3 regions of the Aeromicrobium sp. P2_G6 genome follow, and region 2 is predicted to be linked to each of the others. Evidence: predicted binding sites of a transcription regulator. Region 2 holds the regulator's gene; each other region holds the start of a gene.
What was found. Region 2 encodes LexA, which represses DNA repair genes until DNA is damaged. Its sites were predicted from a motif close to TCGAACANNTGTTCGA; they were not measured.
Positions count from the first base shown of each region.

Region 1: a site for LexA is predicted at 1,637-1,652, ahead of AC1DVU_RS20875 (HNH endonuclease signature motif containing protein). Genes of this name have one in related genera too.
Region 3: a site for LexA is predicted at 2,749-2,764, ahead of AC1DVU_RS11995 (HNH endonuclease signature motif containing protein). Genes of this name have one in related genera too.

Region 1 covers NZ_JBFUFH010000008.1:66,251-71,459, forward strand. Annotated here, with positions in the region: gene AC1DVU_RS20870 (acyl-CoA dehydrogenase family protein) at 1-1,559, opposite strand, end outside; gene AC1DVU_RS20875 (HNH endonuclease signature motif containing protein) at 1,779-3,092, shown strand; gene AC1DVU_RS20880 (antibiotic biosynthesis monooxygenase) at 3,149-3,715, shown strand; gene AC1DVU_RS20885 (cobyric acid synthase) at 3,712-5,196, shown strand; gene AC1DVU_RS20890 (cobalt-precorrin-6A reductase) at 5,193-5,209, shown strand, end outside.
Region 2 covers NZ_JBFUFH010000004.1:373,962-379,170, reverse strand. Annotated here, with positions in the region: gene AC1DVU_RS15280 (hypothetical protein) at 8-1,924, shown strand; gene galE (UDP-glucose 4-epimerase GalE) at 1,949-2,914, shown strand; gene AC1DVU_RS15270 (GIY-YIG nuclease family protein) at 3,035-3,313, opposite strand; gene lexA (transcriptional repressor LexA) at 3,437-4,159, opposite strand; gene AC1DVU_RS15260 (SDR family oxidoreductase) at 4,243-5,073, shown strand; gene AC1DVU_RS15255 (hypothetical protein) at 5,070-5,209, shown strand, end outside.
Region 3 covers NZ_JBFUFH010000003.1:217,858-223,066, reverse strand. Annotated here, with positions in the region: gene AC1DVU_RS12010 (hypothetical protein) at 1-164, shown strand, start outside; gene AC1DVU_RS12005 (TetR/AcrR family transcriptional regulator) at 188-781, shown strand; gene AC1DVU_RS12000 (hypothetical protein) at 778-1,356, opposite strand; gene AC1DVU_RS11995 (HNH endonuclease signature motif containing protein) at 1,454-2,734, opposite strand; gene AC1DVU_RS11990 (aldo/keto reductase family protein) at 2,883-3,887, shown strand; gene treZ (malto-oligosyltrehalose trehalohydrolase) at 3,897-5,209, shown strand, end outside.

The sequences.
Region 1 (5,209 bases), on a different contig from region 2:
GCCTTGTCGCCGCCCGTGGCGCGGCGGAGTCGCCGGGCCGCGGTCTCGAGGACGTGCTCCTCACGGTCCTCGAACAGGCTCAGCTGCGTGCCGCGGTCGAGCAGGTCGTGGTTGTCGTCGCTGCGGCCGGGACGTGAGTCGATGAGCCTCTGGATCAGCTGGGCGGCGGCGGTGCGCTCCTTGACGACGTCGGCGACCGTGCTGGCCGCGAAGCGTACGAGGCCAACCGGATCGAGGCCGCCGACCTCCTGGGCGTACGACGTCAGCAGCTCCTTGGCGACGAGCTGGAACAGGACGTGGTTGTCGCCCTCGAACGTGGTGAAGACGTCGGTGTCGCCCTTGAGCGTCGTGAGCCGGTTCTCGGCGAGGTAGCCCGCGCCGCCGCACGCCTCGCGGGCCTCCTGGATCGCCTTGGTCGCGTGCCACGTCTGCGCAGCCTTGAGCCCGGCGGCGCGGGTCTCGAGCTCGCGCAACGCCAGCGGGTCGGGGTTGTCCTCGCTCTGCAGCTTGTCCATGCGGGCGACGAGCTGGTTCTGGGCGAACCGGTAGGCGTACGACCGGGCGATCAGCGGCAGCAGGCGACGCTGGTGCATGCGGTAGTCCATCAGCAGGATCTCGTTGCCGGGTTCGGGGCCGAACTGGCGACGCTTGAGGGCGTACCGGCCGGCGATGCTGAGCGCGACCTCGGTCGCCGCGCTCGCCGAGCCGCCGACGCTGACCCGACCGCGGATCAACGTGCCGAGCATCGTGAAGAACCTGGCGTTGACGCTGGCGATGGGCGAGGAGTAGGTGCCGCCCTGGTCGACCTGGCCGTACTTGTTGAGCAGGTTCTCGCGGGGGACGCGCACGTGGTCGAACACGATGCGACCGTTGTCGACCGCGCCGAGCCCGCCCTTGTGCTTGTCGTCCGAGGTCGTGATGCCGGGCAGGTCGTTGCCCTCGTCGTCACGCAGCGGCACGACGAAGCAGTGCACGCCATGGTTCTCGCCCTTGGTGATGAGCTGCGCGAAGACCGCGGCGACCTGGGCGTGCGCGGCGGCACCGCCGATGTAGTCCTTGCGCGACGACGGCGTCGGCGAGTTGATGACGAACTCCTCGGTCGCCAGGTCGTACGTCGCGGTGGTCTCGAGGCTCTGTACGTCGCTGCCGTGGCCGGTCTCGGTCATCGCGAAGCAGCCGATGATGTCGAGGTTGATGAGGCCGGGGATGTACTTCTTGTGGTGCCTTTCGGTGCCGAGGTTCTCGATCGCTCCGCCGAACAGCCCCCATTGCACGCCGGCCTTGACCATCAGTGAGAGGTCGAACTGGGCGAGCATCTCGATGCCCGTGACAGCCATCCCGGGATCGCCCGTGCCGCCGCTCTCGACGCGGAACCCGGCCGCGGGGATGCCGGTCGGGACGAGCTTGTGCATCTGCTCCAGGACGCGGGCACGGGCCTCGTCGAGGGTGAGGTCGTGGTTGTACGCGAGGTCGAGGTCGGCGAGCTCCTTGCGGGCTTGCTCCCGGACGTGGCGCCATTTGCCGTCGAGGGCGATGCGGACGTCGTCGCTGAGGGCCATGACCCACAAGGTACTCGCGTGAGGCGTGGTCGGCACGGGTCTCACCTTGTGCTGGTCGGCTGGCAGCGTCTCAGCATTCGAACAGGTGTTCGACAATGTCGCCGGTTTGCCGTAGCGTTGTCAATGCGCCGATCTGGAACGAAATGGATCGGGTGAGAACCCTTCAGTGGGCCCCAAGGTTGATGATGACTCCCTGCCCGTACGGCCTGAAGGCTTCTTGTGTCTGTTGCTCCCGTCGCTTCGCTCCCGCACCCGTTGGTGTGTGCGGTCGAGCAGATCGAGAGCGCACTGGACCGTATGCCTGTCGGTGGGTGGTCCGGTCTGGAACCGGTCGAGGTGCGCGGCCTGGTGGAGCGGTTGATGCGGGTCGAGGCTCGGGTCAAGGCCCAACAGGTCGCCGGCACCAGGGCGTTGGATAAGTCCGGGTTGGCCAAGGCGTCCGGGGCGTCGTCGACCGGTGCGATGCTGGCCGGTGCTTTCGGCGGTGACCGCCGGTCCGGTGACCAGCTGGTGTCCATGGGCAAGGCACTGGAGTCCGCGTCGCGGACTGAGGACGCGCTGGCTCGCGGTGACATCGGGTCGGCGCAAGCCGCGATCATCGCCAACGCGGTCGCTGACCTGCCCGAGGACACCACGGCGGAGCAGAAGCAGGCCTGTGAGGACACGTTGATCGGCGACGCCGGCCGGTACTCGTTGAAGGACCTGCGGTCGCGGTCCAGGCGGATCACGGACCAGTTCAAGCCCGAGCCCGAGGTCGACGAGATCGAGAACCAGACCTTGGAACGGCAGGAGAAGGACGCCTGGCGGCGTTCGGAGTTCTGGATGGTCAACGACGGTGACGGGACCTGCCGCGGCGGGTTCCGGATCCCCGAGGCCCAGGCCGACATGCTCAAGACCGCGATCGAGGCCATCTCCGCACCCCGCCGCGACCACCTCCACGACCAGACCCCTGCTGCGGAGTCCTACTACGACAAAGACCTGGAGCACCGGCACCGCCTCGGCATGGGGTTCGCCGAGCTCTGCAACCACCTGCCCGGCGACACCCTCCCCGGCAAGGGTGGACTCGGCGCCACGTTGATGGTCCGCTTCGACTACGACACCCTTCTCCGGGGCATCAAGCCGGCCACGTTGTCCACCGGCACCCGCATCAGCGCCGGGCAGGCCCGGCAGATGGCCTGCCGGCTCGGCATGATCCCGCAGGTCTTCAACGGCAAATCGCTCCCTTTGGATCACGGACACGAGCAACGGGTCTTCACCAAGGCCCAGAAACAAGCCCTGGACAACCGTGACGGCGGCTGCACCTTCCCCGGCTGCGACAGGCCACCCGAATGGTGCGAAGCCCATCACTGGCGCACCCGATGGGCCGACGGCTCCGAGACCAGACTCGACGACGGGGTTCTGATCTGCCCCTTCCACCACCGCACCGTCCACGACAACGGCTGGGCCATCAGGATGAGCCCAATCGACGGCTACCCCGAATACCGGCCACCCGGAACCGACACCTGGAAACGAAACCACCGCTGGCGACCCTGATCGGTGGGGGCGCCTCTGCCTCAAAGCCCCCGTCTGCCCGGTCCTAGGCTGGTGCCATGTCCGGACCCGTCACCGTCTCCATCACCCGAAAGGTCGATCCGTCGCAGGAGGACCAGATGCTCGCGTGGCTGCGGGCCGGGTTCGAGCTGGCCGAACGGTTCGAGGGTTACCTCGGCTCAGGCTGGGTGCGACCGTCACCCGGATCGGCCGAGTGGCACATGCTCTATCGCTTCTCGTCGCAGGATTCGCTCGAGGCGTGGGAGCTGTCGGCGCAGCGCCGCTGGTGGCTCGACTCGGCGCAGGGATTCGTCGACGAGGCAGCGCGTGAGCACCGCACGGGAATCGAGGGTTGGTTCGACGAGCCCTCGAGCGTCGACGTCGAGGACCTGCGGCCTGTCGCGCCGGCACCGCCGCGGTGGAAGCAGATGTGCGCGATCTTCATCGTGTTCTACCCGCTGAGCCTGGCCGCCAACTACGTCGCCAAGGATTTCGCTGCGGACTGGTGGCTCCCGTTGCGGGTGCTGGCGATCGTCGGGGTCATGACGCCGCTCATGACCTACGTTGCCCTGCCGTGGATCACCCGGCTGCTGCACGGGTGGCTCAACGCGGCGCGTACGCCATGAGCGGCTCGCTGCTGGTCGCCGGCACGACGTCGGACGCCGGCAAGAGCATCGTCACGACCGGCCTGTGCCGCGCGTTCGCGCGTCGCGGGCTCAAGGTCGCGCCCTACAAGGCGCAGAACATGTCCAACAACTCGATGGTCTGCGGGGACGGCGCAGAGATCGGCCGGGCCCAGTGGGTCCAGGCGCTCGCCGCCGGGGCCGTGCCTGAGGCCGCGATGAACCCCGTGCTGCTCAAGCCGGGCGGCGACCGCAAGAGCCACGTCGTCGTCATGGGGAGGCCGGCCGGCGAGATCTCCTCGGCCGAGTTCATCGGCGGGCGTACGCACCTGGCCGCGGCGGCCCACGCGGCATACGACGACCTGGCTTCGCGCTTCGACATCGTGGTCAGCGAGGGTGCCGGCAGCCCCGCCGAGATCAACCTGCGCGCCGGTGACTACGTCAACATGGGACTTGCGCGTCACGCCGACATCCCGACGGTCGTGGTCGGCGACATCGACCGCGGTGGAGTGTTCGCCGCGATGTACGGCACCGTGGCGCTGCTCGAGCCCGAGGACCAGCGGCTCATCGCCGGATTCGTGGTCAACAAGTTCCGCGGCGACGAGACGCTGCTCAGGCCCGGGCTCGACCGGCTCGAGTCGCTGACCGGGCGCCGGGTCTTCGGTGTGCTGCCGTGGAGCCCCGACGTCTGGCTCGACTCCGAGGACGCCCTCGACCTCGAGGGCCGGCGTTCGGCCGACCGTGACGCCGCGCTGCGGGTCGCGGTGATCCGGATGCCGCGCATCAGCAACTTCACCGACGTCGATGCCCTGGGCCTCGAGCCGGGTGTCGACGTGGTGTTCGCCGCAAAGCCGCAGGACCTCAGCGGCGCCGACGTCATCGTGCTGCCCGGCACTCGCGCCACGATCTCCGACCTCGCCTGGCTGCGCTCACGGGGCCTCGACCAGGTGGTCCTGCAGCATGCCGCGGCCGGACTGCCGGTGATGGGCATCTGCGGCGGCTTCCAGATGCTGGGGCGCACCGTCAGCGATCCCGACGGCGTCGAGGGCGAGGCCGGCGCGTCGGTCGAGGGGCTCGGTCTGCTCGACGTCACGACGACGTTCGAGGCCGACAAGGTCCTGCGGCTGCCGACCGGCTCGGCACTCGGCACCGATGTCGCGGGCTACGAGATCCATCACGGCCGCATCGCGCAAGGGCACGACGAGCCGTTCCTCGGCGGTGCTCGGTCGGCGAACGTGTTCGGCACGATGTGGCACGGCAGCCTGGAGTCCGACGGGTTCCGCAAGGCGTTCCTCGCCGAGGCGGCCAGGCTGAGCGGTCAGGCGTACGAGCCGTCGGAGGTCAGCTTCGCGGCGAGCCGTGAGCGGCGCCTCGACCTGCTGGGTGACCTGGTCGAGCGGCACCTCGATGTCGACGAGCTGCTCGCGATCGCCACGGACGGTGCGCCTGCCGTTCCGCTGCTGCCGCCGGGAGCCCCCTCATGACGGTCCTCGTGCT
Region 2 (5,209 bases):
GAACTCCATGAAACTGCGCCTGCCTGCCTTGCTGCTCGCCCTCCCGGCGGTACTTTTCGGGACCCTTGTGGCGATTCCCGCAGAGGCGTCGACCTATGACGTGGCTGTGTCCACCAAGATCATCGCGATCAACACGTCTGGCCTGGGCAAGGTCTCGGTGAAGTGCTGGGCGACCAAGACCTGCAAGGGCAGGCTCTCGTTCAACAGCACGAGCACCCGCACGCGCTACTACAGCGTGCCCGCTGGTGCCACCCGCACGGTCGAGGTGGCCGTACGCACGAGCGAGGCCGCATACCCGTGGACCGGAGGCACAGCACTCGGCGACGTGTTCTACAAGAACGCCGTCCTGGTCGTCAACCAGGACTACCCGCGCGACAAGACGCGCACCTACGGCGTCAAGACCGAGACGTTGCTGCCCTACCAGCAGCTCAAGGGGGCCGTCCAGGGCCCGGACGGACACGAGGCCACCGGCGTCAAGGTCGAGCTGGTGCGCACGATCAGGGGCGGAAACACCCAGGTCGTCCGCACTGCCGAAATCCCTGACACAGGCGGCAACTACTCGTTCAACGTCGCCCTCGGCACCAACAACACCAGCTCCGCTCCCTACAAGCTGCGCATCAGCGGACACGACAGCGACGGGACGTTCCGCTCCTGGTACTACCGCGGCGGCGATGGCGGTGCCAGCGGCGGACGCTACCTCGACGAGGGCTCGACGATTCGGGTCAACAAGCTGGGCGACTACGACGCCAACTTCTCGTACGGCTCGATCGCGGGCACCGTGACGGACAGCATCAACGGCGGCTCGGCCGAGGTCACCGTGGCCGCGCCCCCGCCGGTCTACTCCACCAACTACAAGACGCTGCGCGAGTACGACTTCCCGTCCTGCGGCAACATCTATGGCAAGACCACGAGCAGCAGCAGTGGCGCCTACCGGATCGACTTCCTGCCGCTCTATGCCGGCGTCCCTCGCTACATGGTGCGGGCGTCCTCCGCCGGGGTGGAGACGTGGAACACGCCGAACGGTGGCGGCACGGGCTTCGGCAGCTGCCTCGACGTGGTGGACTACGGCAGCCGGACCGCAGCCAACCTCCTGTCGATCCCCACGGCCGGCAGCCAGCTCGTGTACAACCCGCAGGTGAAGCTCAGCGGCAACTCGGTCAACATCGATGGTGCCTTCAGCGGGTTCTCGCCGACCACGGGCGACCGCTACGTCACCCTGCGCGAGAAGATCCCCGGGATCCCGGTGCTGTCTTCGCCGGTCGTCGCAAGAGGCAGCGTCAACACCTCCGGCAACGCCAGCGGCGCCAGCGCGATCAAGAACGTTCCGCCCGGCAAGTACTGGGTCGAGATGGGCCGGCGCACGACGTGCTCGGCTTGGTATCCGAGTGTCTACCCGGACAACAACGCCTACTTCAGTGGTGAGGATCGCGGCGCGGAGCGTTGGAAGACCGTCGCCGGCTACAAGGAGGAGTACGCCAAGTCCGTCGCGATGGGCTACGTCCGCAAGACGCCGCCGAGCGGCTACAAAGGCTGGATGTACCGCGGCTACTGCAAGGCGCTCGGCGCGGGCACCTACGACAACACACTCAACCTCGACAGCACCCTCGGCCAGACCAAGACCGTGGTGACCCACACCGTCCGCAAGGGCGCGATCGTGCGCGGCCATGTGTCGCGGGCCGGTGGCAAGACCAACAAGGAATTGATGGTCCGGTTGTCGTCGTCGGACGGCAAGCGTGTGATCCGTACGGACCTGACCGACAGGAGCGGCAACTTCTACGTGGCAGGCCTGCCGTCGGGCACCTGGACGATCTCGGTCAACTCCGACTCGTGGCGCGGCATCGGGCGTACGTTCACCGGCAAGCACTCGATCAGCGTCACGGCGGGCCACTCCTACAGCGCTGGCACCCTCCGCTTCAAGGGGTGACACGGCTCTGACAGGGTTGTCGTCATGACAGTCCTCGTCACCGGCGGCGCCGGCTACATCGGCTCGCACATCGTCCGGGCATTCCGGCTCGCCGGCCTCGACTGCGTCGTTGTCGACGACCTCTCGAGCGGGCACCGGGAGTTCGTCCCCGACGAGGTCGAGTTCATCGACGCCAACATCCTCGACAGCACGCTCATCGCCAAGGAGATGGTCGAGCACGAGGTCGAGGCCGTCGTGCATCTCGCCGGGTTCAAGTACGCCGGGGTGTCCGTGCAGCGACCGCTGCACACGTACGAGCAGAACGTCCAGGGCACCGTCAGCCTGCTCCAGGCGATGCACGAGGCGGACGTCGACAAGATCGTGTTCTCCTCCAGCGCCGCGGTCTACGGCACGCCCGACGTCGACATCGTGACCGAGTCGACGCGCACCGCGCCCGAGTCGCCCTACGGCGAGAGTAAGCTGATCGGTGAGTGGCTGCTGCGCGACGCGGCTCGTGCCTTCCCGATGCACCACACGTCGCTGCGCTACTTCAACGTCGTCGGCTCGGCTGTCCCTGACCTCTACGACACGAGCCCGCACAACCTCTTCCCGCTGGTCATCGAGGCGCTGCTCGAAGGCCGTACGCCGCGGATCTTCGGCGATGACTACCCGACGCCCGACGGCACGTCCGTACGCGACTACATCCACGTCGCCGACCTGGCCGAAGCGCACGTCGTCGCAGCGCAGAAGCTGCTCGCGGGCGACGAGCTCGAGCCGGTCTACAACCTCGGCAGCGGCGACGGGGTGTCGGTGCGGGAGATCATGACGGCGGTCGCCGAGGCGACCGGCATCGCGTTCGAGCCCGAGGTCGTGGACCGCCGCCCCGGCGACCCTGCTCGCATCGTGGCGTCAGGCGAGCTCGCCACGCGCGACCTTGGCTGGGCGATGCGGCACTCGCTGATCGACATGGTCAGCAGCGCCTGGAACGCCCGCCAGAGCCACCCCGTCTGACGTCGCTCCGTTCCCTAAGGAGGCCGCCCGCGGCCGACTGGGAGCGAGCGAGGAACGAGCGAGCGAAGGGCGGTGAGGTTCAAGGCTTGCGTAGGAACTCGCCTGTGCGATCGATGAACTTCACATCAGCTGCGACTCGTCCTCGACCCTGACACCGGGACCGGTCGCTACCAACTTCTTCTTCTTGCTGCGGGTCCAACCATGCACGGTCCGCTCTCGGCCCCATGCCTCCGACACCCGCTCGTATTGCTCGAAGTAGAGCAGCCTTACCGGCAACCTCGTACGCGTGTAGTCGGCAGCGAGACCTTGACGGTGTTCCCAGAGTCGTCGCAGGAGATCGCGAGTACTGCCCACATAGAACGTGCCGTCAGCGCACAGCAAGACGTAGAAGTAGCCCATCGGCGGATCATCGCCGAGCCAGGCGACACGCGCTGGACTCCATCCACAGGCTGGCGAGTTGCCGTACGCCCCTTCGGTCGCTGGCGCTCCCTCCCGCGACTTCGTCGCTAGGGGCCGGAAGCGTCAGACCTTGCGGAGGACGGCGGTGACGATGCCGAGGATCGTCGCGTGGTTGCCGTCGATCGGGTCGTATGCCTCGTTGTGCGGCAGCAGCCAGACGTTGCCGTCCTTGCGCTGGAACGTCTTGACCGTGGCCTCGCCGTCGAGCAGGGCGGCGACGATGTCACCGTTGTTGGCGGTCTGCTCCTGGCGGATCACGACGTAGTCACCGTTGCAGATCGCGGCGTCGATCATCGAGTCACCGGACACCTCGAGCAGGAACAGCGTGCCGTCACCGACGAGCGACTTGGGCAGCGGGAAGATCTCCTCGACCTGCTCCGTCGCCAGGATCGGCCCACCGGCGGCGATGCGGCCGACGAGCGGGACGTTGGTGGCCTGGGGGAGTGCGTCGCCGATGCCGGTCTCGTCGAACGTGCTCTCGGTGGCGCTGCTCATCGAGCGACGAGCTGCCATCACGTCGGGCAGGAAGATCTCGAGGGCGCGCGGACGGTTGGGGTCGCGCTTGACGTAGCCGAGGGCCTCGAGGGCGCGGAGCTGGTGTGCGACGGACGACGTGCTGGTCAGTCCGACCGCTGCGCCGATCTCGCGCATGCTGGGCGGGTAGCCCCGCTTCTCGATCTCGTCGCGCAGGAACTCGAGCACCTTGCGCTGCCGAGCGGTCAGCCCGGAGGAGTCTGCGGGCCCGTCGGGGAGCTCGGTGACATCGGCATTGCGGTCATCGGTCATGCGGGAAGAGTAACCCGGATCACGCGGCCAATCAAACATACGTTCGATGGCGTGTCGCGAGTCGTGACGTCTACGTTGGTCCCGTGTCGAAGCCCCTCGTGAAGCCCGGAAGACCTCGTTCAGCTGTCGTGACCGGCGCCGGGAGGGGCATCGGGCGGGCCATCGCCGTCGAGCTGGTGGGCCGCGGGTTCGAGGTCATCGTGACCGATCTCGACGCCGATGCCGCAGAGCTCACGGCCAAGGAGATCGGCGCTGCGGTTGGCCTCGGCCTCGACGTGACCGACCCCGAGGCCAACCGCGACGTCGCCGCGCGCGCCCGCGAGCTCGCGCCGCTCGGCGCCTGGGTGTGCAACGCCGGTGTGCTCGCCGAGGGCGATCTGACGGCGTTGTCGGTCGGCCAGGTACGCGCGATGGTCGACGTCAACGTGCTCGGCGTGATGTGGGGCGTACGCGCGGCCGCTGATGCGTTCCGTGACCAGGGCGGCGTGACCGGCGGCGACATCGGCATCCTCGCCTCGCTCAGCGCTCACGCGCCGGTGCCGGGGCTCAGCGTCTACGCCGCGACCAAGGCCGCGGTGCTGTCGCTGACGACGTCGCTTGCGTCCGAGCTCCGCCACGACAAGATCAGGGTGCATGCTGTGTGCCCAGACGGCGTCGACACCGCGATGGTCGCCGCAATGGACGCACAGGGTGACGTACGCGCCGCGCTGGCCGCGGGTGTCCTGCTCACCCCGCCGCAGGTGGCACGCGAGCTGGTCGACATGTTCGGCACCGGTCGGGTCTACAAGACATTGCCGGCGTGGCGAGGCGTCGTCGCACGCACCGCTTCGCTCTCGCCGCGAGTCGCGCTCCACGTCGATCCCTGGGTGCGCAGGCTCGGCGCCCGCCGACTCAAGAAGGCAGGCAAGCGATGACGTACCTGGTGGTCGGCACTCGTGCCGGCAGTGGCTGGTCGGTCGAGGTGCGCGATGTCGGCACGACGACCGCTGACGACCTCTCCGACATCGAGACCGCGGCTCGCCGGCTCCTGGCGGACTCCGGCAAGGCTGA
Region 3 (5,209 bases), on a different contig from region 2:
TCGGGTCGGCGGGCGACGGCGCCGGCAGTGGCCGCAGCGGACCCGGCGGCGGACCCGGGATGCAGCGTGGCCAGATGCCGCCAGGCATGCAGCAGCCCCCGGGAACGCAGCAACCGGGCGGCCAGCAGCCGCTGCCACCTCAGGGGAACGCCTCCGCCACCTGACGGCAGTCACCTACGCTGAGCCCATGACGCGGCTCACCCGATCGCAGCTGCAAGAGCTCAATCGCGAGACCGTCCTGACGGTGGCCCGCGGCGCGTTCCTCCGGGACGGCTATGTCGCGACGTCGCTGGCCTCGGTCGCCAAGGAGGCCGGGTTCACCACAGGCATCGTCTACTCGAGCTTCGGCAGCAAGGCAGACCTGGCGCTGGGCGTGCTCGAACGCCTGCAGGCCGAGCAGATCGGCGCCCTGGGCGAGCGGGTCGAGGGTGCCATGGCGTCCGACGGCGTCCTCGAACAGGTCCGTCAGTGGGCCGCCGAGGCGATGGCGTCGGGTTGGGTCAGGCTCGAGCTCGAGCTGCTGCTCGACACGATGAACGATCCGCGGCTCGCTGCCGCGCAGACGCAGCGGCAGACCGCGTCGATCCAGCAGGCGGTGTCGGTCGTACGCTCGCTCGCGCCGTCGGACTCGATGGACGACGAGACGCTCGAGGTGCTCGCCGAGGCAGCCGTCGACTACGCGATCGGGCTCGCGATGCGGCAGTCCGTCAATCCCGACGCCAAGCCCGATCGCCTGCTGCGGTTGATCGAACCACTCGTCGCCTCCATCACGCGCCTTTAGGGATAGCTGCGGGTCTTCCCGTCGGGGGTGCCGCACTGGGTGCCGGCAACGCTTGCCGGGAAGCGGTACTTCTCGAGGACCGCGCAGTCCGGCAGCGTCTGCTGGCCCCAGACCTGGCGCCATCCTCCGGCGACCTTGGCCCACAGTGCGGCGTCGCCGCCGCACTTCGGGATGAAGTTCGTGCCCGCCGCCCACCCGCGCGTGTCGATCCGGGCCACGTGGATCTCGGGCGTCCGGACGCATACGCCGGTTTCGCTGTCCTGCTGGCGTTGCAGGTCGGCGGCGATGAATGCCTTGAAGTCCGCAGGTGCCCCGGTCAGCTTGGCGACGTCAGCAGGGGTCGCCACGATGACCTCGTCGTCGCCGTAGTCGATCAGCGTCGAGTTGCTCGTCGACTTCGTCGGGGCTGGAGCAGGCGTCGTGGTCGGGGCAGTGGTCGTGGCGGTGGTCTGGGTGGTCTCCGTTGGCGCCGGGGTCGTCGTCGGATCGGCGCCCTTGCCGTCAGGATCGTCCGACCCGCCGCACCCCGCAGTGAGCATCAGCATCGCGATGGCCAGCAGCGGAGCGCGTCTCATGCTGTCCAGTATCACCGAGCCCGATGGGTCCGGTAGTCAACGACTTGCTGGAAGGTCGGCCGGTTCTGCCAGTCGATCGGCCGTGAGTTACACACCGTCAGGGTCGCCATCGGTGGTTTCGTTGCCAGATGCCGCCGGGTTTCTTGATTTCGATGTGGCCGTCGGGGGCTTGGCGGAATTGCCAGTTTTGGTCGTGGGCTTGGTGGTGGTGCAGGGAGCAGAGGAGTGCGCCGTCGTTGATGTTGGTGGTGGCGCCGTGGGCCCAGTCGTCGCGCCAGTGGTGGCCTTCGCACCAGCCGGGGGGTGCTTCGCATCCGGGGGTGATGCAGCCGAGGTCGCGGTTGGCGATGGCGATGCGTTGGGCGGGGGTGAACAGGCGCTTGGAGCGGCCCATGTCGAGGGGGAGGGAGGCGCCGTTGAAGACCATGGGCAGGATGCCCTGGGTGCAGGCGATGCGGCGCAGCTCGCCGGAGCTGATCCGGGTGCCGGTGGTCAGGGTCGCGGCACCAACCTGGTCCTTGAGGTGGTCCAGGTCGATGTTGACGGTGATCAAGGCCGGGGTGCGACCGGCGGTCGGCAGCTGGTCGGTGGGCAGGTGCTCGATCAGGCCGGCGAACGCCCGGCCCATCCGTTGGGAGTAGGTCAGCTCATCCTGGTCGCGCTCTTGCTGGGCGGTCAGGTGGCGGCGGCGGGGTGCGGCGATCGCGTCCAGTGACGACTTGAGCATCTCAGCCTGCACGGCTGGCAGGCGTCCGCCGAACCGCCAGGTGCCGTCCTGGTCATCGACCATCCACATCTCGGTGCGCGCCCAGGCCCGCCGTTCGCGCAACCGCAGCGCTTCGTCCTCATCAGCTGCGGCTTCGGCCGGCTCCTTGAACACATCGGAGATGCGCAGTGCCCTCTGGCGCAGATCCTTGATCGGGAACCGTTTGGCGTCGGCGATCAGCGTGGTCTCGCACGCGTCGCGCTGCTCGGCGGTCACAGTCTCAGGCAGGTCGGCCATCGCGCCGGCGATGACGGCGGCCTGGGTCTCGGCCAGCTCGCCGGAGGCGAGCGCGTCCTCAGTCTTGGGTGCGGCCAACAGCGTCTTGGCGACCCGGACGGTGCGGTCCGCTTCGTACTTGTCCCTCCCGAACCCACGGGCCAGCATCTCACCGGTGCGGGCCTTGTCACCCAGCCCGGCATCCAGTGCGCGGACGGCGGCCAGCTCCTGCCCAGCAACCCGAGCCTTGATCCGCCGCAACCGTTCGACCGCGTGCCGCTGCAAAGCCGGATCCAGATCCGCATACGCATCCGTCGGCATCGAGTCCAACACGGCATCGAGCGCGTCCAGGCACCCCACCAACGGTGGTGGCGATAGCACGAGCTCGGCGACCATGATCCCCCGATCATTAGAACATACGTTCGATTGATCCCAATCTAGACCACACCTCTGACACTGTCCATCAACCCAGAATCACCCTGTGGAAACCTGCCGTCGCTGACCGCAAAGTGCCGTTCAGGAACTCCCCACTAGGCTCGAATCCATGGACTTCAGATACCTCGGCAACAGCGGACTCAAGGTCAGCGAGATCATCTACGGCAACTGGCTCACGCACGGCTCGCAGGTCGAGAACGACGCGGCACTGGCCTGCGTACGGGCGGCACTCGACTCGGGCATCACGACGTTCGACACCGCCGACGTCTACGCCAACACCAAGGCCGAGTCGGTGCTCGGCGAGGCGCTCAAGGGCGAGCGCCGGGCGTCTCTCGAGATCTTCACCAAGGTCTACTGGCCCACCGGCCCCGGCGGACCCAACGACACGGGCCTGTCGCGCAAGCACATCATGGAGTCGATCAACGGCTCGCTCGAGCGGCTCGGCACCGACTACGTCGACCTCTACCAGGCGCACCGGTATGACTACGAGACTCCGCTCGAGGAGACGATGCAGGCGTTCGCCGACGTGGTCCGCCACGGCAAGGCCCTCTACATCGGCGTCAGCGAGTGGACCGCCGACCAGATCCGCGCCGGCCACGCGCTCGCGCAGGACCTCGGCATCCAGCTGATCTCCAACCAGCCGCAGTACTCCATGCTCTGGCGCGTCATCGAGGACCAGGTCATCCCGACGAGCAAGGAGCTCGGCATCTCGCAGATCGTCTGGTCGCCGATCGCGCAGGGCGTGCTCAGCGGCAAGTACAAGCCGGGCGCCGCACCGCCCGAGGGCAGCCGCGCCACCGACGAGAAGGGCGGCGCCGACATGATCAAGCGCTTCCTCGACGACGAGGTGCTGACCGCCGTGCAGAAGCTCCAACCGATCGCCGACGGCCTCGGCATCACGATGGCGCAGCTCGCCGTCTCCTGGGTGCTCGCCAACGACAACGTCGCCGCGGCGATCGTCGGTGCCTCACGGCCGGAGCAGGTCGAGTCCAACGCGCAGGCCTCCGGCATCACGCTCGACGACGACGTGCTCAAGGCGGTCGACGAGGCACTCGGCGACCTGCCCGAGACCGACCCGGCGAAGACCAAGTCGCCGGCCGCGCGCGCCGTCTGAGCACTGACGGTGGAGTTCACGGTCTGGTGCCCCGACCTGCAGCGCGTACGTCTGCGAGTCGGCGGCACCGACCACGAGATGCAGTCGGGTGAGGGTGGCTGGTGGCACGCCGAGGTCGGTGCCGAGCCAGGCACCGACTACGCCTTCCTGCTGGGTGACGACGAGACGCCGCTGCCCGACCCGCGGTCGACGTGGCAGCCCCGCGGAGTGCACGAAGCGTCGCGGACGTACGACCACGAAGCCTTCGCCTGGACTGACGCCGACTGGCAGGGCCGCGCGCTCGAGGGTGCGGTGATCTACGAGCTGCACATCGGCACCTTCACCGGAGGTGAACAATCAGGCGGAGTCACGCCAGGGCGTACGTTCGACGCCGCCATCGAGCGGCTCGACCACCTCGTCGACCTCGGCATCGACCTCGTCGAGGTGCTGCCGGTCAACTCGTTCGACGGCGATGCGGGCTGGGGCTACGACGGCGTGCTGTGGGGCGCGGTGCACGAGCCGTACGGGGGACCCGACGGGTTCAAGCGGTTCGTCGACGCATGCCATGCGCGCGGGCTCGGGGTCGTGCTCGACGTCGTCTACAACCACCTCGGGCCGTCGGGCGCCTACCTCGACCGCTTCGGCCCCTACTTCGCCGGCCAGAACGACTGGGGGCCCGGGCTCAACCTCGATGGGCCGCAGTCCGACGAGGTGCGGCGGTATGTGCTCGACAACGCCATGGCCTGGTTCGAGCACTTCCACGTCGACGCGCTGCGGCTCGATGCCGTGCACGCGCTGGCGGATCGGCGCGCGCTGACGCTGCTCGAGGAGCTGTCCGCGGAGACCTCGCGTATGTCCGACGCTCTCGGCCGGCCGTTGTCGTTGATCGCGGAGTCCGACCTCAACGACCCGCGCATGGTCACGCCCCGCTCGGCGAACGGACTCGGCATGGACGCGCAGTGGTCCGACGACCTGCACCACGCACTGCACGTACGCCTGACGGGGGAGACCGACGGCTACTACTCCGACTTCGCCGCACCTGGCGCGCTGGCCACGACATTGCGTGGCGCGTTCTTCCACGCCGGCACGTGGTCGTCGTTCCGCGAACGTACGCACGGCCGTCCCGTCGACACCTCTCTGCTGACCGGCACCTCCTTCTTCGCGTACCTGCAGAACCACGACCAGATCGGCAACCGCGCCACCGGCGACCGCATCTCGGCGTCCATCTCGCCCGGACTGCAGGCGTGCGGTGCTGCGATCGTGCTGCTCGGGCCCTACACGCCCATGCTGTTCATGGGGGAGGAGTGGGCGGCCAGCACGCCGTGGCAGTTCTTCGCGTCGTT